One region of the Kitasatospora sp. NPDC057936 genome, then DNA from elsewhere that is predicted to be linked to it. Evidence: riboswitches for the same ligand, from Rfam matches in the RefSeq annotation. Region 1 holds a riboswitch; each other region holds the start of a gene.

Region 1 (6,417 bases):
GGGACAGGACGGGCCGAATCGGAAGGAACTCCGCAATTCACGCCGGACATAGCGGACGGATTACACAAATCCCCTGGAGAATTCTGACATCCGCGTGACATGTTTCCCGGACCCGGTCCCCGGGCGGTCTCAACGGACGGACGGCGGAGCGGCGGTTCGCACGGGGAGGGTGAGGGGGACCCTTGTTCCCGGCCGAGCGACACTCTACTCCCACTCGACCGGGAAATATTCCCGCCGAAATGCGAGCGGCCGCCCCCGCGCACGGAATGCGGAATTCCGTGCGCGCGGGCGGCCGGTCGGAGCGGGGCGCGGCTCAGCAGCCGCCGGCCACCGCCGGAATGATCGAGACGCTGGCACCGTCCTTGATCTCGGTCGCCAGTCCCTCGGCGAATCGCACGTCGTCGTCGTTCACGTACACGTTCACGAAACGGCGCAGCTTGCCGGTGTCGTCCAGGATGCGCGCGGAGATGCCCGCGTGGTTCTTCTCCAGGTCGGCGATGACGTCGCCCAGGGTCCCGCCGTCGGCGGTGACCTCGGCGGACCCGCCGGTGTAGGTGCGCAGGATGGTGGGGATGCGGACGGTGGCGCTCATGGGTGGCTCTCCTCGTGGGGGAATCAGGCGGACGCGAGGCCGGCGGTGCGGAAGGACTCCAGCGTCGGGCGGATGACCGCGGTCATCCCGGCATCGGCGACGGCGTCCAGGGTCTTGAGGCCGTCACCGGTGTTGATCGCGACGGTCTCCTTGGCCGGATCCAGCTGCCCGGTCTCGACCAGCTTCTTGAGCACGCCGACGGTCACGCCGCCCGCGGTCTCGGCGAAGATGCCCTCGGTGCGGGCCAGCAGCCGGATGGCGGCCACCACCTCGGCGTCGGTGACGTCCTCGACCGCTCCGCCGGTGCGCCGCGCGATGTCCAGCACGTACGGGCCGTCCGCCGGGTTGCCGATCGCCAGCGACTTGGCGATGGTGTCCGGCTTCACCGGCTTGATCACGTCCCGGCCGGCCTTGAACGCCGCGGAGACCGGCGAGCAGCCCTCGGCCTGGGCGCCGAAGATCCGGTACGGCCGGTCCTCGACCAGCCCGAGCTTGATCAGCTCCTGCAGGCCCTTGTCGATCTTCGTGAGCTGCGAGCCCGAGGCGATCGGGATGACGATCTGCTCCGGCAGCCGCCAGCCGAGCTGCTCGCAGATCTCGTACGCGAGCGTCTTGGAGCCCTCGCCGTAGTACGGGCGGAGGTTGACGTTGACGAAGCCCCAGCCCTCGCCGGCCGGGTCGCCGATCAGCTCCGAGCAGAAGCGGTTCACGTCGTCGTAGTTGCCCTCGATGCCGACCAGCTCGCCGCCGTACACACCGGCCATGACGACCTTGCCCTGCTCCAGGTCGTGCGGGATGAACACGCACGAGCGGAACCCGGCCCGGGCCGCCGCCGCACCCACCGCACCGGCCAGGTTGCCGGTCGACGAGCAGGAGAGCGTGGTGTAGCCGAAGGCGCGCGCGGCCTCGATCGCGCAGGCCACCACGCGGTCCTTGAACGAGTGCGTCGGGTTCCCCGAGTCGTCCTTCACGTACAGGTTCGCGGTGAACCCGAGCTCGCGACCGAGGTTGTCCGCCTTGACCAGCGGGGTCCAGCCGGGATTCAGGTTCGGCTTCGAAGCGACGTCCGCGGGCACCGGCAGCAGCGGCGCGTAGCGCCAGATCGACGCGGGCCCGGCCTCGATGCGCTTGCGCAGCTCCTCGGCGGCCTCGCTCCCGAACTCGTACGCGATCTCCAGCGGCCCGAAGCACTCCACACAGGCGAAGCTCGGACCGAGCGGGAAGCGGGTGCCGCACTCCCGACAGGACAGGGCGGTGGCGGGGCCGAGATCCACGGATGCGGGTGCGACTGTGTCGATAGCCATGATGGCGGAGGCCTCTCTCCTCATCTTCCCCGTGGTGCGGGCGCACCACGGGCCGGAATTGGCACCTGTCCCGCCGGGGCCTGGTGAAAGCCGCGCGAGAAGGTTGCCGGGACGTCAACGGGCCGTTCCCTCAGTCCCTCTGGATGAGCATGTGAAGTTGTCGTCAGCGGTGACCCCGGCGTGCGAAGGTCCGACCGCTGTACGAAGACTGTATCCGAAGGCGCCGAGCCCGAAAGGGACCGTCCGCCACGCGAGATGGCCCGTTCCACCCCGATCCGCCGAGGAGAGTCCCGTGCCCGCCGAACCGACCCCCGCACTCCTCCCGCAGGCGGCCTCCTGGCTGGGCCGCCGCTCGTGGAGTGCGGCCGACCGGCCGGTCGACACCCTCCTGGCGGCCAAGCGCCGCACCGGCCACAGCGTCAGCGTCGTCCTGCCCGCCCTCGACGAGGCGGCCACCGTCGGCGACATCGTCCGCACGATCCGGCGCGAGCTGATGGAGCGCCTCCCCCTCGTCGACGAGCTCGTCGTCGTCGACTCCGGCTCCGCCGACGACACCGCCGCCGTGGCCGCCGCGGCCGGCGCCCGGGTCGTGCCGCGCGACGGGATCCTGCCCCGGCTGCCCGCCGTGCCCGGCAAGGGCGAGGTGCTGTGGCGCTCGCTGCTGGTCACCCGCGGCGACATCGTCTGCTTCGTCGACGCCGACCTGCGCGAGTTCGACCCCGCCTTCGTCTCCGGCACCGTCGGCCCGCTGCTCACCGAGCCGGACATCCAGCTGGTCAAGGCCATGTACGACCGCCCGCTCGAAGTCAGCGGCTCCGCCGGGGACCCCGACGCGGTCTTCCCGGCCGGCGGTGGCCGGGTGACGGAACTGGTCGCCCGCCCCCTCCTCAACCTGCACTGGCCGGAACTCGCCGGTTTCGTCCAGCCGCTCGGCGGTGAGTACGCGGCCCGCCGCGTACTGCTCGAACGGCTCCCCTTCCCCACCGGCTACGGCGTCGAACTCGGCCTCCTGGTCGACGCGTTGGAGCTCGTCGGCCTCGACGCCCTGGCCCAGGTCGACGTCGGCGTCCGCCACCACCGCCACCAGGACGGCCAGGCCCTCGGCCGGATGGCCGCCACCATCTACCGCACCGCGCTGGAACGCCTCGACCGCGCCCACCGCCTCAAGGCCTCGGCCGACCTCGTCCACCCGCTGCTCACCCAGTTCACCCGCGACCCGGAGACCCGCGCGTTCACCGCCCACACCCACCCCGTGACGGCCACGGAACGCCCCCCGATGCACACCGTCCCCGAGTACGCGAAGCGCCGCACCGACGGGTGACAGACCCGAACAGTGCGGCCGCTGCGATCTCGCCGGTTGTCCGGCGATTGGTTTGCGACGTCTGCCGACCGGCAACGTACCAACCGTGACTCCTCCCCCTCTCGACGAGGAGGCTTCCCACTCGACCCCTGCGGAGCCTCATGGCGGCCAAGCCCTGACCGCTGCATGTCGCAGGTCTTCGACGGTACGGCCGCGCTGCGCTCCGCTCCGCCGTACGCTCGGATTCCACCCCGAAGGGTGAACGGGTAGACCCAGAAGAGGACTCATGGCCGATTCATCGACCAAACGTTCGAGCGCGACCGTGCTGGTGGCGTCCAACCGCGGACCGGTCTCCTTCAGCACCGCGGACGACGGCACGCTGACCCTCAAACGCGGTGGCGGAGGCCTGGTCTCCGGCCTCTCCGCGATCGACGACCCGAACGCCGTCTGGGTGTGCGCCGCCCTGGGCGACGCGGACCGCCGGGCCGCCCGCGAAGCCCCCCACGGCCGCCTCGACCTGGCCGGCCACGACGTCGGCGGACAGGCCGTCCGGATGCTGGACATCGACCCGGAGACCTTCGCCCGCGCCTACAACGGCGTCGCCAACTCGACCCTCTGGTTCGTCAGCCACCTGCTCTACGCCACGCCCACCGCCCCCGCCTTCGACGCCGGCTTCCGCACCGAGTGGGCCGCCTACGAGACGTACAACCGGGCCTTCTCGGACGCCCTCGCGGCCGAGGCCGCCCCGAACGCCGCCGTCCTGGTCCAGGACTACCACCTGTCCCTCACCCCGGCCCTGCTCCGCGCGGCCCGCCCCGACCTGCGCATCGGCCACTTCTCCCACACCCCGTGGGCCCCGCCCGAGTACTTCCGGCTCCTCCCGGACGACGTGGCCAGGGCCGTCCTCACCGGCATCCTCGGCGCCGACCGGGCCGGCTTCCTCACCGAACGCTGGGCGAGGGCCTTCGCCGCGTGCTGCGAGGAGATCCTGCACGCGACCGTCGACCACGACGCCCTCACCATCACCCACGACGGCCGCACGACCCGCCTCGGCGTGCACGCCCTGGGCGCCGACGCCGACTTCCTGCGCGAGCGCGCCCACCGCCCGGACGTCGACGAGCGCCTCGCCGCCCTGCGCGAGGCCGTCGGCGACCGGCGCACGATCGTCCGGGTCGACCGCACCGAACTCAGCAAGAACATCGTCCGGGGCCTGCTCGCCTACCGCCACCTCCTGCGCACGCGCCCGGAGTGGCACGACCGCGTCGTGCACATCGCCTTCGCCTACCCGTCCCGCACGGACCTCGCCGAGTACCGCGACTACACGGCCCGGGTGGAGCAACTCGCCGAAGCGATCAACACCGAATTCGCCACCCCCACCTGGCAGCCGCTGATCCTGCACGTCAACGACGACTTCCCGCGCTCCCTCGCCGCCTACCGGCTGGCCGACGTCGCCCTGGTGAACCCCATCCGGGACGGCATGAACCTGGTGGCCAAGGAAGTCCCGGTGGTCTCCGACCACGGCTGCGCGCTCGTCCTGTCCCGCGAGGCCGGCGCCCACAGCGAACTGGCCGACGACGCGATCTCCGTGAACCCGTACGACGTCATCGAGACGGCCGACGCCCTCCACGCGGGCCTCACCATGCCCGACGAGGAGCGCGCCGACCGCACCAAGCGCCTGGCCGCGGCGGCCACCGCGCTCCCGCCGCAGCAGTGGTTCCTGGACCAGCTCAACGCGCTCTGATCGCCTCGCCCAGATCCGCCAGCAGCTCCACCACGCCCGCCGGCCCGGGCACCACCAGGTCAGCCCGGTCGGCGAGCTCCCGCACCGGCGCGTCCCCCACCGCGCCGCTGCACACCAGAAGGCCCGCGAGCCCCTCCCCGCGCAGCTTCTCGACGGCGGCGAAAGCCGCGACGTCCCCCAGGTCGTCCCCCGCGTAGAGCACGGCCCGAGCCCCGACCTCCCGCAGGAAGCCGGTCAGCGCGGCCCCCTTGTCCACCCCTGGAGGCCGGAGTTCCAGAACCAGCCGCCCGGGCTCCACCACCAGCCCGTGCTCCGCCGCCAGATCGGCGACCGGCCCCCGCAGCAGCTCCAGCGCCTCCTCCGGCACCTCCGTACGCCGCGTGTGCACGGCCAGCGAGCGCCCCTTGTCCTCGACCCACGTCCCCTCGGGCGCCCCCACGGCGGCCAGCACCCCGGGCAGGGCCCCCCGCGCGGCGGCCACCCCCGGATGCACGTCGGGCGCCGAGAGCTCACCGGCCTCCCAGCGCTCGGCGCCGTAGTGCCCGAGCACCACGACCCCGGGAAGCCCGGCCAACCCCCCGTACTCGACCGCGAGGGCAGCCGGCCGCCCGGTGATGACGACCACCGAGCGAACGAACGGAGTCACGCTGCGGAGCGCCCCCGCCACCCCCGGATGCGCCTGAGCCCGCGAGGGATCCGCGACGATCGGCGCGAGCGTCCCGTCGAAGTCCAGAGCGACCACGGCATCACCGGGCGAAGCGAGGATCCCCCGAACCCCGTCCCGCCCGGCCCCGGTCACCGGCACCCACGTCTCAACAAAACCCATGCGGTGCCCATACCCCGAAACCCGCACGCCCCCACCCCCCACCAACGCATCCCCTCAACCACCCCCCATCCCGTCCTCAGCCACCCCCGGCACCCCCCACCCACCCGAAAGCCCACGACCCCGCCCCAAGCCCCGCGCAGCGGCCCCCACGTCACCGAGCCGCGCGCCGCGCATCCCTCACCCGGCGCAACCGATTCACCAGCACCGGCGCGTGCGCCAGAGCCTCCGGCCGGTCCAGCAGCGCGTTCAACACCTGGTAGTACCGGGTGCTGGAGATCCCCAGCTCCTCCCGGACGGCCCGCTCCTTGGCCCCCGCCGTACGCCACTGGCGCCCTTCGAGCTCCAGCACCGCCCGGTCCCGCTCACTCAGCTCGCCCACGAGAACACCTCCTGAAGACCTCCTGCCGAGAACACCTCCCACGACCTACGAAGTGTCATTCTCGGACGTCCCCAGGACACACTCTGCGTCCTCCCCCGGCCGAGCGCCCCGGCTAACGTCACGGTCATGATCGAATCGAGCTTCACCGTCCACGTCCCCGACGCCGACCTGATCCCCGAGCCCCTGGACCCCGCGCAGATCGTCGAGGGCACCCCGGAGGTCACCGGGAAGGTCCTGCACGAGTCCGCCGACGGCCGGCAGCTGCGCGGCATCTG
Region 2 (6,417 bases), on a different contig from region 1:
CCACGGCCTGGGGCGGGCGCTGGGGGCTCCCGGGGTGCAGGTCGCCGCCCTGACCAACGGGCTGTTCGTCTCGCTGGGCCCGGACGACGCCACCGCGTTCCGGCCCGTCGGCGCCGCGCTGCGCTTCGAGCAGACGGCCGACGTCCTCCACCTGGTGCACCGGCTGCGCGCCGGCGGGCTCGACGGGCCGCGGGCACTCGCCGAGCTGGACGCGATCCGCCGGGCGCCGGCCCGCTGGCCGACGTGGGTGGCGGACCTCGGGGCGCTGCCGGTCGGGGTCGGGGTCTGCATGTTCCTGCAGCCGGCCGCGGCGAACGTGCTGGCGGCCGGGGCCGGCTCGCTGGTCGTCGCGGGACTGACCGTGCTCGCCCGGCGCCTGCCGTCCCTGCGGCCGCTGCTGCCCGTCACGGCCGGGTTCCTCGTCGCGCTGCTCGTCCTGGCGCTCGCGCAGGCCTCGCTGCTGGACGGCCCGCTGCGGACGATCGTCGCCACGCTGGCGATCCTGCTGCCGGGCGGGCTGCTGGTCACCGGCCTGTCGGAGATCGCCGCGGGCTCGGCCAGCGCCGGGACGGCCCGGCTGGTGTCCGGCGCGGTGCAGCTCGCGCTGTTCCTGGCCGGGGTGGCCGCCGCCACCACCGCGATCGGCATGCCCGCCTCGGCGCTGGCCAACGTGCAGGTGGCCAAGCCGAGTTGGTGGGTGATCGGGCTCGGCCTCGCGATCGCCGTCGCGGGCGTCGTGATCAACGTGAACACCCCGCCGAGCGCCGTTCCGTGGATCGTCGCGGTGATCGCGGTGAGCGTCACCGTCCAGGTCGTCATCGGCTCGGAGCACGGCGCGGCGATCGGCGGCCTGGCCGGGGCGGTCTCCGCCGCGGTCGCCGCCACCCTGGTGCACTGGCTGCCGGGCGGCCCGCTCTGGCAGGTGCTCTACCTGCCGGCGTTCTGGATCGTCGTGCCGGGCTCCTTCGGCCTGCTGAACACCGCCCAGATCGAGGTGGGCAACGGGGCCCAGTCGGTGCTGGCGGCCGTCTCGGCGGTCTTCGGGGTGTCGATCGGCACCCTGATCGGCTCGGTGATCAGCCGCATTCCCCGTCCGGCGCTCCTCACGCCGGCGCCTCGGGCCTGAGCCGACGCCCCGGGCCCGGGCCTCGGGCCTGAGCCGACGCCTCAGGCCCGGGGCCGGGCCGGTCACGGGTGGCGCAGCGCCTCGGTGAGGTGGTTCGCCGCCTCGATGACGGCCTGGGACAGGCGCGCGCCCGGGTGCCGGGTGAGCCGTTCGATCGGGCCGGAGACGGTGACCGCGGCCACCACCCGGTTGGACGGCCCGCGCACCGGCGCCGACACGGACGCGACCCCGAGCTCGCGCTCGCCGATGGACTGCGCCCAGCCCCGCCGCCGTACGCCGCTGAGGGCCGTGGCCGTGAAGCGCGCCCCCTGGAGCCCCCGGTGGAGGCGCTCCGGTTCCTCCCAGGCGAGCAGGATCTGGGCGGCGGCGCCGACCTTCATTGGGAGCGTGACCCCCACCGGCACCGTGTCGCGCAGACCGGAGAGCCGCTCCGCGACGGCCACGCAGATCCGGACCTCGCCCTGACGGCGGTACAGCTGGGCGCTCTCGCCGGTGACGTCGCGCAGGTGCACGAGCACCGACCCGGCGGCGGCCAGCAGCCGGTCCTCCCCCGCCGCCGCCGACAGCTCGGCGAGCCGGGGGCCGAGGACGAACCGGCCCTGCAGGTCCCTGGTCACCAGCCGGTGGTGTTCCAGCGCGACGGCCAGCCGGTGGGCGGTGGGGCGTGCCAGGCCGGTGGCGGCGGCGAGTCCGGCCAGGGTGATGGGGCCGGACTCCAGGGTGGCGAGGATCGCGGTGGCCTTGTCGAGCACGCCGACGCCGCTCGTGAGCTCCATGGATGGGTACTCCAGTCTCGAATCCGCGGCCGACGGGTGGGTTCGGCACGCGGGGGCTCCCCGCGGGGAGCGCGGGGGTGGTCAGCGAGAACGGGCCGGAGAAGTCGGCCGGATGCCTGCGCCGGGCACGAGACGGGTACGCGGAAGGGCCGGGGCGGGAAGCGCCCGGGCGAAGGACAGCACAGAGAGCACCGTGTCTCCTCATCTTTCCCGCGCCACGTTGGCGACAGGCCGGAGTTGGCACTGATCCCGGACGGCACGGCGCGTACTTCGGACGCCGGGTCGAACGGGGAGTTGCCGGGGCTTCGTAGGGCCGGTCCCTCCACCCCTCTGGATGATTCGCGAGGAACGATACAAGACTCCCCGCCCCGCCCGCCAAACTCCCCCTACCCCGTACACCTCCGCTTCGTGGGAGCACGGCTCCCGCCGGGCCCGGTCCGCGGGGCTCTGGCATGATCACCGGCCATGACCGACCTCGCATTCGACGCCCTGCTCTGCGACCTGGACGGCGTCATCCGCTTCTACGACGGCGACGAGGTGACGCGGCTCGAACGGGCCGCCGGCCTCGCCCCGGGCACGACGACGGAGATCGCGTTCGCCCCCGAGCGCGACCTCCCGCTGCTGCTCGGGCGGATCACCCGCGCGCAGTGGGCCGCGTCCATCGCCGAGGCCCTGGCCGCCCACGTCCCCGCCCCGCAGGCCGCCGAACTCGGCCGGCTGGTGGCGCCCGTCCTGGGCGAGGGTGGCACGGCCGCCCCGTAGGGCGTCGGCCTGACCATCCGTCACATCCTGTTCCGGTCAAGGAAGATCACCGAAACCTCCGTTCCGAATCGGGGCGCTCGCGTCGCGGATCCGGACATCTGTCACGGTTTCGAAGCGGCAGTGCCACGACTTCGCATATCCCTCACCGAGCCGCGACCGGAGCTCTACCGTTTTACCGACGGTCCCCTTCTCGACCGTCCCCGAGCGGAGGGCGAGCACATGAACGGTCGCCAGGGTCCGGTCGTGCGGTCGGGGGTGGTCGCCGTGGCGCTGTGCGCAGCCGCGGCCTGCTCCTCCGGCACGAGCCAGGCCCACGACGGCGTGCAGGACCTCGTGACCGGTACCGGGTTCGACACCGGGCAGCAGCGGATCACCGGGGCCTCGACCACGTTCCCGGTCGGCCAGACCGCCTACGTGGCCTTCATCACCGACGCGGGCGGCGCGGGCGGGACGGTACAACTCGACCTGGTCCGCGGCGGGCAGTCCGAACCCGAGGCACGCAGCCTGCCGGTCACGGTCGCCCAGGGCCGGCACGTCTACACCAAGCGGATCGACCTCGTCATCGCGGGGAGCGTCCAGGTCCAGGCGCTCTACAACGGCGTGGTGGTCAAGTCCCTCTCCCTGAAGGTCGGGTGAGGACCATGACGATCCGACCGGCGCGCGGCGCGGCGCCGCTCCTCGTGACCGTCGCGCTCCTCACCCCCCTCGTCGGCTGCGGCAGCTCCGGCCACGCGGCCGCCCCTCCGCCGAAGTGCGACACCTCCTACGTCTACACCAACGTCAAGGACGGCGGCACGGCGCTGGAGGTCGTCGACGCCCAGATGTCGCAGAACCAGACCGGCTCGACGGAGACCTGGTCGGTGAGCACCACCCGCGAACAGACCCTCTCCATCCAGGAGTCGGAGAGCACGACGGTCAAGGCCCACGTCGCCGTGGCGGGCACCGCGCTCGTCACCGGCGCCTCGGCCTTCGTCCCCGCGGCCGAGGGCCAGGCGAACGCCGTCTTCGACTACGAGCACCGGACCGACTCGTCCGTCTCCCGCACCTCGTCCAAGTCCACCAACACCAAGGTCGCCATCCAGGTGCCGCCCGGCACCACCGCCTACGCCCTGTACGGGGTCGTCATGAAGTGGACGACGGGCACCGTGCGGACCGACGCCTGCGGCGGAAGCACCGGCGGCGGCGAGACGAAGACCTTCATCCTGCCCGAGGCCTACACGTGGTGCAGCTGGTTCGTCGGGCCCGATTCCTTCACCGACGGCAACCAGAGCCCGTGCGAAGTGGTACCCGGGCAAGGACCGCAGAGCCTCAACTGAACACCACCAGAGAAGGGTTCGGACCCGTGCAGCCCGTCAAGATCAGCGTCCAGTCCGGAGCGCTCGCCGCCATCGGCGTGATCGCGTTCATCGACAGCTTCCTCCCGTGGTACACCGTCTCCGAGAAGTCGGGCGCCACGGGCCTCCTCACCCAGTACGCGGCGAGCGGCAACGCCTGGGACGTGGGCGCCGGCGCCTGGATCCCGATGGTCGCCCTCGTGGCCGTCGGCATCATGGCCGCCCTCCCCGCCATCGGCCGCGGCCTGCCCGCCCGCCAGGGCCACGCCACCAATCTCGTGCTCGCGCTGATCGCCACCGTGATCGTCCTGCTGCGCTGGCTCACCTACCCGTCGATCCCCGTCGGCCAGTCCGCCTTCATCGACGCCGGCGCCGACGTCGGCACCTACCTCGGTGTCCTCCTCGGCCTCGCCGCCACCGGCGCCGCCTACCTCGGCTTCACCGCCAACGGGGGCACCCTGGACAGCTTCACCAAGATCTTCCGCACCCCGCCCGCATAGGCGGTCCTCTCGCAGGCAGGCCGGGGAGTCCTCGACTCCCCGGCCTTTGCGCACACCCGGGTCAGGCCGCGATCGCGCGGGCCGCCCGTCGGGTCTTGATGTCGCGGTAGCAGTACGCCGCGATGGTCAGGACGAACACGGTGAAGTAGGGCCACGTCTCCGAGAGGGCCAAGTGGCGGCCCCAGGTCTGGCTCACGAACACTGCGATCTGTCCGATGACGCCTGCCGCGGCCACACGCCCCGTCACACGCGTCAGACCGGTGGAGCGCGCTTTGAGTACTGCCGTGTAAATCCAGGTGATCAGAACGGACGAAAGCCCGATTCCCATCCTGAAGGCCGTGAAGAGCAAGAACACCCAGAGGCACACCGAGAGGACTGCCTGCCCCAGGATGATCGACCACGCCGCGACGTCATAGCGGTCCAGCGCCTGCGTCGATCCGGTGTCCGGCCGTGGACGGGGGCTGCTCTCTCTGCGGGTGGGGGCCGGAGGCGGGAGCGGGGCCGTCGCTGCCGTGGAGGGGCGTCGGTCGGTCCGTCCTCCCGAGGGTGCGGGGCTTCCGGCAGGATCGGAGGTGTCGTCGACGTGCCGTAGCGCCAGGGAGAGCTCGGTGGCACTCGCGTACCGCCGGTCGGGGTCCTTCTCCAGCAGCCTCAGCACGAGGTCGTCCCACGCGGCGGGAACACCGGCGGACACCGAGCTGGGTGCGGGCGGCTCCTCGGTGAGATGTGCCGTGAGGTGTCCCACGGCGTCGGGGGCCTGGAAGGGGAGCCGGCCGGTGATCATCTCGAAGAGGAGGCAGCCGAGGGCGTACAGGTCACTGCGCGGTTCCGGGTGGCCGCGTGCCTGCTCGGGCGCCATGTAGGGGGGTGTGCCCACGATGAAGCCGGTCTGGGTGAGCCGGTCCCCGGTCGCGTAGGGGTCGGCCGCCCTCGCGATGCCGAAGTCGAGGACCTTCACCGTGCCCGACGGCGTGATGACGACGTTGGACGGCTTGATGTCCCGGTGCGTGACTCCGGCCGCGTGCGCCGCGGCGAGCGCGTCCGAGATCAGCGCGCCCCATCGGGCCGCGTCGGCGAGGGCGACGGCGCCTCGGCGCAGCATCGTGTCCAGGCCCTCGCCCCGCACCAGCTCCATCACCAGGAACGGGGCCCGTTCGCTCCCCTCGCCGGTCTCACCGAGGTCGTGGATGGTCACGATGTTCGGGTCCTGCAGTCGGGCGGTGATACGTGCCTCGCGCAGGAATCGGGCACGGGCCTCGCCCCCGCGGCTTCCGTCACCCGCGAGCAGGGAGATCACCTTGACCGCGACGCTGCGGCCCAGCGTCTCGTCCAGCGCCTCCCACACCTGCCCCATGCCGCCCTCGCCGAGCTGCCGCACCAGCCGGTAGCGGCCCCCTAGGAGCTGGTCCCGCATCATCATGCCCCGCCCGCTTCGTCGGCCTCGTCGTCGAGGACCGTCCGGCCCTCCGCCGACTCGCCCGTGCTCCCCGGCTACCGGCCCTTGGCCCTGCATCATGCCGTACACGCCGGATTGGCGCGGGCGAACGGCCGAAGATCGACCACTTGGGGGCGAGTGATCGACACCGGAGGGGTGGGCGGCCTCCGGCGGATCCGCTGCGCGGCGGGAGGGGCCTTTCCGCCTATGGCGTGCCGACGGTCCGGTGGACACGTGGCGGGTGGCCTCCGGTCGAAGGGCGGCACAGGCGGCGTTCCAGGTCGGCGAGGTGCCAGGCCGGTCTCGACCGCAGGCGGGACGCGACGGCCGACACCGCTCCAGGGGTGTACCCGCAGGCTCGGAGGATCCGCCCGGCGGCCTCGGGCTCGGCGGCGACCCGGCCGGCGCCCACCACTCTGGTCAGGAGCAGCAGCGCCTCCTCCTCGGTGAAGGCGCCCAGTCGGTGCGGTTCGGCGCCCTCCAG
Region 3 (6,417 bases), on a different contig from region 1:
AGCGACACCTGGCGCTCGGCGCGCTTGGCGGCCCGCTCGTCGATGTCGGTGCGACGGGGCTCGTGGGCCGGCAGGCCCGGGTCGGCGAACGGGTCGCCGTGCTCGGCGACCTCGCCGGCGGAGCCGTGGTGCTCCGGAAGCTTCTCTTCTGACATGTCGTGGCTCATGACTTCTTGGCCTTGGGGGTGTGGGCGGCGACCCAGATCGCGACCGCGATGAGCACGCCGAGACCGAAGATCCAGCCGAACAGGCCCTCGGTCACCGGACCGAGGCTGCCGAGCGTGAGACCGCCGGGGTTGGGCTCATCGTTGGTGGTGTGGCGGACGAAGGCCACGATCTGCTTCTTCTGCTCCTCGGGCATGGTGGTGTCCGGGAACGACGGCATGTTCTGCGGGCCGGTCTGCATGGCCTCGTAGATGTGCTTGGCGTCCACGCCCTCCAGCGACGGCGCGTACTTGCCCTTGGTCAGGGCACCACCCTGGCCGGCGAAGTTGTGGCACTGGGCGCAGTTGGTGCGGAACAGCTCGCCACCCTTGGAGATGTCCTCGGGGTTGGTCGAGGTGTACTGCTCCTGGGTCGGCGTCACCGGGCCGGGGCCGAGCGAGGCCACGAAGGCGGCGAGCTGGTCGATCTCGGCCTGCGAGTAGATGTTCTTCTTGCGCGGGACCTGCGAGCCGGGCTGCTGGGCCGGCATGCGGCCGGTGGCGACCTGGAAGTCGACGGCGGCGGAACCGACGCCGACCAGGCTCGGGCCGTCGCTGCTGCCCTCGCCGTTCAGGCCGTGGCAGGACGAGCAGCCGACGGCGAAGAGCTTCTTACCCTCGTCGATCGCGAGCGACTGCGCGGCGACGTCGGCCTGCGCCTTGCCGGCGGGCGCGAACACGGCGTACAGCCCCCCGGTTGCCGCCAGGGCGAGAAGTAGGACGACCAGCGCCGCCAATGGGTGGCGCCGTCGTGCGGAGAGCTTTTTCACGGAATAACCCCGGTGTCAGGATCTGGTCGACTGGTGGGTGCACCCGGCTGCCGGTCTGGCCGGCACGAGGCGGCCCGGCTAGGGCTGCGCGCGCGGTCGGTCGGTGGGAGCGTCGGCACCGGCAGAAGCGGCCCTGCGCCGGTGAGGGCGGGGGCCGCAGCCGGTGGCCAGCGACCTGATCAGCTGGTTACTTGATCAGGTAGATGGTCGCGAACAGGCCGATCCACACGACGTCGACGAAGTGCCAGTAGTACGACACCACGATGGCGGCGGTGGCCTGCTCGTGCGTGAAGCGCTTGGCTGCGTACGTCCGTCCCAGGACCAGCAGGAAGGCGATCAGACCACCCGTCACGTGCAGACCGTGGAAGCCGGTGGTCAGGTAGAACACCGTGCCGTACGGGTCGGAGGACAGCGAGAGGCCGTCCTTCTTGACCAGCTCGGTGTACTCGAAGATCTGACCGCCGATGAAGATCGCGCCCATCACGAAGGTGATGACGAACCACGAGCGGAGCTTCTTCACGTCCCCGCGCTCGGCGGCGAACACGCCGAGCTGGCAGGTCAGCGAGGAGAGCACCAGGATCGTGGTGTTGACCGAGGAGAAGGGCACGTTGAGGGCGTGCGCCTTCTCGGTCCAGAACTCCGGCCCCTTGACGGAGCGGAGCGTGAAGTACATCGCGAAGAGGGCCGCGAAGAACATCAACTCGGAACTGAGCCAGACGATCGTTCCGACGCTGACCATGTTCGGCCGGTTGACCGATCCGTGCGCGTGCCCGGTTTCTACTGCTGTTGCTGTCGCCACGACGGACATTATGTCGGTCCCTTATTCCGTCTTCACGCCGGGGGGTCTCCCTCGGAGTGTCCGGTGCGTGCGGTATGCCCGCTTGGGGGGCACCCAGGTGCCCGGACGGCACCTGAGCAGCGGCGTGTCCCTTTTCTGACGGTTCCTCGGAGGGCCCTTGGACCCCGTTGCCCAGCGTGTCGATGCACGGTCGGCGCAGTGCCCGGAGGTAGGGGAGCGGGCCCGGCTGTCGGCCGTCCGGGTGGACTGCGCGTGGCCGGGTGACGGGGCGTCCTCCGGGCGGGTGAGCCCCGGGCGCGGCGCCTTGAGGAGGAACGCGCGCGGGGGAGGGCTCGGCCGGGGGTGATCCGGAGTAGCATCCGGGTCAGGCGAACGTGGTCCGGATCACACTTGAGGGAGCAGGGTCAATGGCGTACACGACCGATGAGACGCTCACCGTCCTCGTCTACAGCGACGACCGCAACACCCGCGAGCAGGTGCTGACGGCGCTCGGCCGCCGGCCCGCCGAGGATCTGCCGGAGCTGTCCTACCTGGAGTGCGCGACCACCCCCGCGGTGCTGCGGGCGCTGGAGAAGGGCGGCGTCGACCTCTGCATCCTGGACGGCGAGGCGGTGCCGGCCGGCGGGCTCGGACTCGGGCGCCAGCTCAAGGACGAGATCTACGGCTGCCCGCCGGTGCTGGTGCTGATCGGCCGGCCGCAGGACTCCTGGCTGGCCGCCTGGAGCCGGGCCGACGCGGCGATCTCGCGCCCGGTCGACCCGGTCGCGCTGGCCGGGGCGGTGGCCACGCTGCTGCGGGCGCGCCTGGCCAAGCGGGCCCCCGCGACGCGCTGAGCGGCGCCGTCTCAGTACTAGAGAAGACAGGGCCGGAGGTACCCCGCCGCTCGATAGGCTGACTCCATCCGTACGGACGTCCCCCCTGGGGGAACCGACAACAGCTGGAGTCAGCCATGGTGAACGTGAACCCTGCGAACGGTGGTACCGACCCCGCGCAGGTGGTCCGCACCTGGCCGGACCTCCTGGCGGCGCTGTTGAAGGGGGAGGACCTCGACCGCTCGGCCACCGCGTGGGCGATGGACCGGATCATGAGCGGCGAGGCGTCCCCCGTCCAGGTCGCCGGGTTCATGGTGGCGCTGCGGGCCAAGGGCGAGACGGTCGACGAGATCAGCGGCCTGGTGGACGCGATGTACGCGCACGCCGAGCCGCTGGACATCCCGGGCCCGGCGGTGGACATCGTCGGTACCGGCGGCGACCGCGCCAAGACCGTCAACATCTCCACGATGTCCGCGATCGTCGCCGCGGCCGCCGGTGCCAAGGTGGTCAAGCACGGCAACCGGGCGTCCTCCTCGGCGAGCGGGTCGTCGGACGTGCTGGAGAAGCTCGGCATCGCCCTGGACCTGTCGGCCCGGCGGGTCGCCGAGGTGGCCGAGGAGGTCGGGCTCACCTTCTGCTTCGCGGCGAGGTTCCACCCGTCGATGCGGCACGCCGCCACCGCCCGGCGCGACCTCGGGGTGCCGACCGCGTTCAACATCCTCGGCCCGCTGACCAACCCGGCGAAGGTCACCGCGCACGCCGTCGGCTGCTTCGACACCCGGCTCGCCGGGCTGATCGCGGGCGTCCTCGCCCGGCGCGGCTCCACGGCGCTGGTCTTCCGCGGCGACGACGGCCTGGACGAGCTGACCGTCACCACGACGTCGCAGGTGTGGATCGTGCGGGACGGCATCGTCACCGAGACCGCCTTCGACCCGCGGGACGTCGGCATCGAGCTCGTCGGCATCGAGGCGCTCCGCGGGGCGGACGCCTCCTACAACGCCGAGGTCGCGCGCCGGCTGCTGGCCGGGGAGCGCGGGCCGGTGCGGGACGCCGTCCTGCTCAACACGGCGGCGGCGCTGGTGGCGCTGGACCTGACGGACGCGCCGCTCGCCGAGCAGCTGGCGGCCGGCATGGAGCGGGCCGCGGCGGCCGTGGACTCGGGCGCGGCGCAGGAGCTGCTGCGGCGCTGGTCGGAGGCCACCGGCCGGGACTGACAAGCGAGTTGAGGGGCCCGTGGCAGTTCGTCGCCGCGGGCCCCTTCGGCTGTCCGGATGGTGGATGCCTGTTTGACCACCGGGCGGACGCGACCTAGAGTCCTGTCCAGGTCATGAGTGACAGCGACAAGCCCCAGCTTGCTGTCCGGCAACCCTCCGTCCGTGGCGGGGTGCCCTGGGTGAGGACCGGGCCGCGCGGCGAACCGTCCGCGAGGCAAGCGCGGACGCCCGACGACTAGCACTCCCGGGGTCCCTCGACCTCCGAAGGAGTGCATCCTCATGTCTCTCGCCGCCCAGTCGTCGCCCACCACCGCCCTTCTTGCGACGAGCTCCGCTCGCCCCCTTTCGAGCGCCCCCCTCGCCGTCCTCGGCCACGACGTCCAGGTGCCGCTCGCCAACGGCGAGAAGGTCGGCTACGCGCCGCTCGACTACGCGGCCAGCTCGCCGGCGCTGCAGCGGGTGTGGGACGACGTCGCCGCGTACGCCCCCTACTACGGCAGCGTGCACCGCGGCGCCGGGTACCTCTCGCAGCTGTCCACCGACCTGTTCGAGCAGAGCCGCCGGACCGTCGGCGAGTTCCTCGGCCTGCGCGAGGGCGACCAGGTGGTCTTCACCCGGGCCACCACCGACTCGCTCAACCTGCTCGCCGCCGCGCTGCCGGCCGGCACCCGGGTGTTCGCGTTCGAGACCGAGCACCACGCCTCGCTGCTGCCCTGGGCCCACGCCGGGCTCGACGTCACCTACCTGCGCGCTCCCCGCTCGCACGCCGAGGCCGTCGCCGCGCTGGACGCCGCGCTCGCCGGGGCGCCCGAGGGCCCGAAGCTGCTGTGCGTCACCGGCGCCTCGAACGTCACCGGCGAGCTGTGGCCGGTCGCCGAGCTCACCGCGACCGCGCACCGGCACGGCGCCCGGGTGGTGCTGGACGCCGCGCAGCTCGCCCCGCATCACCGGGTCTCGGTGGCCGAGCTGGACGTCGACTGGATCGCCTTCTCCGGCCACAAGATCTACGCGCCGTTCGGCGCCGGGGTGCTGGCCGGCCGGGCGGACTGGCTGGACGCGGCCGAGCCGTACCTGGCCGGCGGCGGTGCGACTCGGACGGTGGCCCGGGAGGCCGACGGCTCGGTGGCCGTCCAGTGGCACACCGGCCCGGCCCGGCACGAGGCCGGCTCGCCGAACGTCATCGGCGCCTACGCCATCGCGTCCGCCTGCCGGGCGCTGAGCGAGGCCGGCTTCGACGCGCTGGAGGCCCGCGAGCAGGCGCTGATCGCCCGGCTCACGGCCGGGCTGGCGGAGATCCCGCAGGTCAAGGTGCTGAGCCTGTTCGGCTCCGACTCGGCGCGGGTGGGCGTGCTGTCTTTCGTCGTCCGGGGCTGGAACAGCTCGCACTTCTCGGCCGCGCTCTCCGCCGAGTACGGCATCGGCGTGCGCGACGGGCTGTTCTGCGCGCACCCGCTGGTGCGCACGCTGCTCGGCGACGAGGACGTGGCGCCGTCCGAGTGCGGCGCGCCGGAGCCGTCGCTGCCGGGCGAGCGCAGCCTGAACGCCATCCGGGTCAGCTTCGGCGCCGGGACCCCGGACGAGCACGTCGACCGCTTCCTGACCGCCGTCCGCGAGCTGGTCACGGACGGCGCGGCGTGGAACTACCGGAACGAGGGCGGCCGTTGCGTCGCCGACACTCGCCGTGAGGACTGAGGACTGAGGACTACTCGTCCAGGCCGAGCGCGAACGCGGCCTCCAGGTCGTGCTGGGAGTAGGTGCGGAAGGCGATCTGGGTCTCGGTGTGGGCGACGCCCGGGACCTTGTTCAGCCGGCCCGGGATGACGTCGGCCAGGTCGTCGTGCTTGCGCACCCGCACCATCGCGACCAGGTCGTAGCCGCCGGTCACCGAGTACACCTCGCTGACGCCCTCGATGGCGGCGATGGCCTCGGCGATCTCCGGGATGCGGTCGACACTGGTCTTGATCAGGACGATGGCGGTGATCACTGTTCCGGCTCCTTCGTGGGGTGGCGCCAGCGTATCGGGCCTCAGCCGGGTCGTCTCGGGGGGTGACCGACGACGGTGCAGGCGTAGAGGAAGCCGGCGCAGAAGCCGATCACGTGGACCAGGTAGGCGACCCCGGGCCCGGCCGAGTGCACCGACCACCACTGCAGGGCGAACCAGAGGCCCAGCACCAGCCAGGCCGGGAACCGCAGCGGCAGGAAGAGCAGCAGCGGGACGAGCGTCGTCACCCGGGAGCGCGGGTGGAAGCGCAGGTAGGCGCCCAGGACGGCGGAGATCGCGCCGGAGGCTCCGATCAGGACGCGGGTGGAGTCCGCCGAGTGCGCCTCGGCGAGGGCGAAGCCGTACGTCGCGAGGCTCCCGGCGGCCAGGTAGAAGAGGAGGAAGCGGGCCCGGCCGACCCGCCGTTCGACGGTGGGGCCGAAGACGTGGAGGAAGAGCAGGTTGCCGGCCAGGTGCAGCCAGCCGGCGTGCAGGAAGAGGCCGGTGAGGACGGAGACGGCCGGGCGCTTGCCCGGCGTGGGAGCGGCCGGGCAGCCGGGGGCCGGGTCCGGGGCCTCGGCGAGCTGTTCGGCCGTCAGCGGGCGCCCGGCCAGCAGTTCGGCGGGGACGGCGCCCCA

Evidence for each region. A riboswitch is a leader RNA that binds a small molecule or an ion and turns the genes downstream of it on or off. The one in region 1 is predicted to bind S-adenosylmethionine.
Region 2: another riboswitch for S-adenosylmethionine. It lies ahead of ACFVU9_RS14740 (IclR family transcriptional regulator); the one in region 1 lies ahead of thrC (threonine synthase).
Region 3: another riboswitch for S-adenosylmethionine. It lies ahead of ACFVU9_RS18905 (aminotransferase class V-fold PLP-dependent enzyme); the one in region 1 lies ahead of thrC (threonine synthase).

The regions. Positions count from the first base shown of each region.
Region 1 is NZ_JBHVPD010000025.1:76,281-82,697, reverse strand. It holds gene ACFVU9_RS16200 (ubiquitin-like small modifier protein 1) at 314-592, opposite strand; gene thrC (threonine synthase) at 616-1,896, opposite strand; SAM riboswitch class I at 1,914-2,046, opposite strand; gene ACFVU9_RS16190 (glucosyl-3-phosphoglycerate synthase) at 2,189-3,217, shown strand; gene ACFVU9_RS16185 (trehalose-6-phosphate synthase) at 3,483-4,937, shown strand; gene otsB (trehalose-phosphatase) at 4,924-5,763, opposite strand; gene ACFVU9_RS16175 (DUF3263 domain-containing protein) at 5,915-6,142, opposite strand; gene ACFVU9_RS16170 (cupin domain-containing protein) at 6,269-6,417, shown strand, end outside.
Region 2 is NZ_JBHVPD010000022.1:65,651-72,067, forward strand. It holds gene ACFVU9_RS14735 (threonine/serine exporter family protein) at 1-1,126, shown strand, start outside; gene ACFVU9_RS14740 (IclR family transcriptional regulator) at 1,189-1,902, opposite strand; SAM riboswitch class I at 2,101-2,243, opposite strand; gene ACFVU9_RS14745 (hypothetical protein) at 2,368-2,664, shown strand; gene ACFVU9_RS14750 (hypothetical protein) at 2,884-3,300, shown strand; gene ACFVU9_RS14755 (hypothetical protein) at 3,306-3,980, shown strand; gene ACFVU9_RS14760 (hypothetical protein) at 4,007-4,498, shown strand; gene ACFVU9_RS14765 (serine/threonine-protein kinase) at 4,560-5,918, opposite strand; gene ACFVU9_RS14770 (NB-ARC domain-containing protein) at 6,139-6,417, opposite strand, start outside.
Region 3 is NZ_JBHVPD010000032.1:69,218-75,634, forward strand. It holds gene ACFVU9_RS18880 (Rieske 2Fe-2S domain-containing protein) at 1-155, opposite strand, end outside; gene ACFVU9_RS18885 (c-type cytochrome) at 164-973, opposite strand; gene ACFVU9_RS18890 (heme-copper oxidase subunit III) at 1,161-1,781, opposite strand; gene ACFVU9_RS18895 (hypothetical protein) at 2,180-2,605, shown strand; gene trpD (anthranilate phosphoribosyltransferase) at 2,722-3,798, shown strand; SAM riboswitch class IV at 3,908-4,025, shown strand; gene ACFVU9_RS18905 (aminotransferase class V-fold PLP-dependent enzyme) at 4,078-5,490, shown strand; gene ACFVU9_RS18910 (Lrp/AsnC ligand binding domain-containing protein) at 5,501-5,782, opposite strand; gene ACFVU9_RS18915 (rhomboid family intramembrane serine protease) at 5,824-6,417, opposite strand, start outside.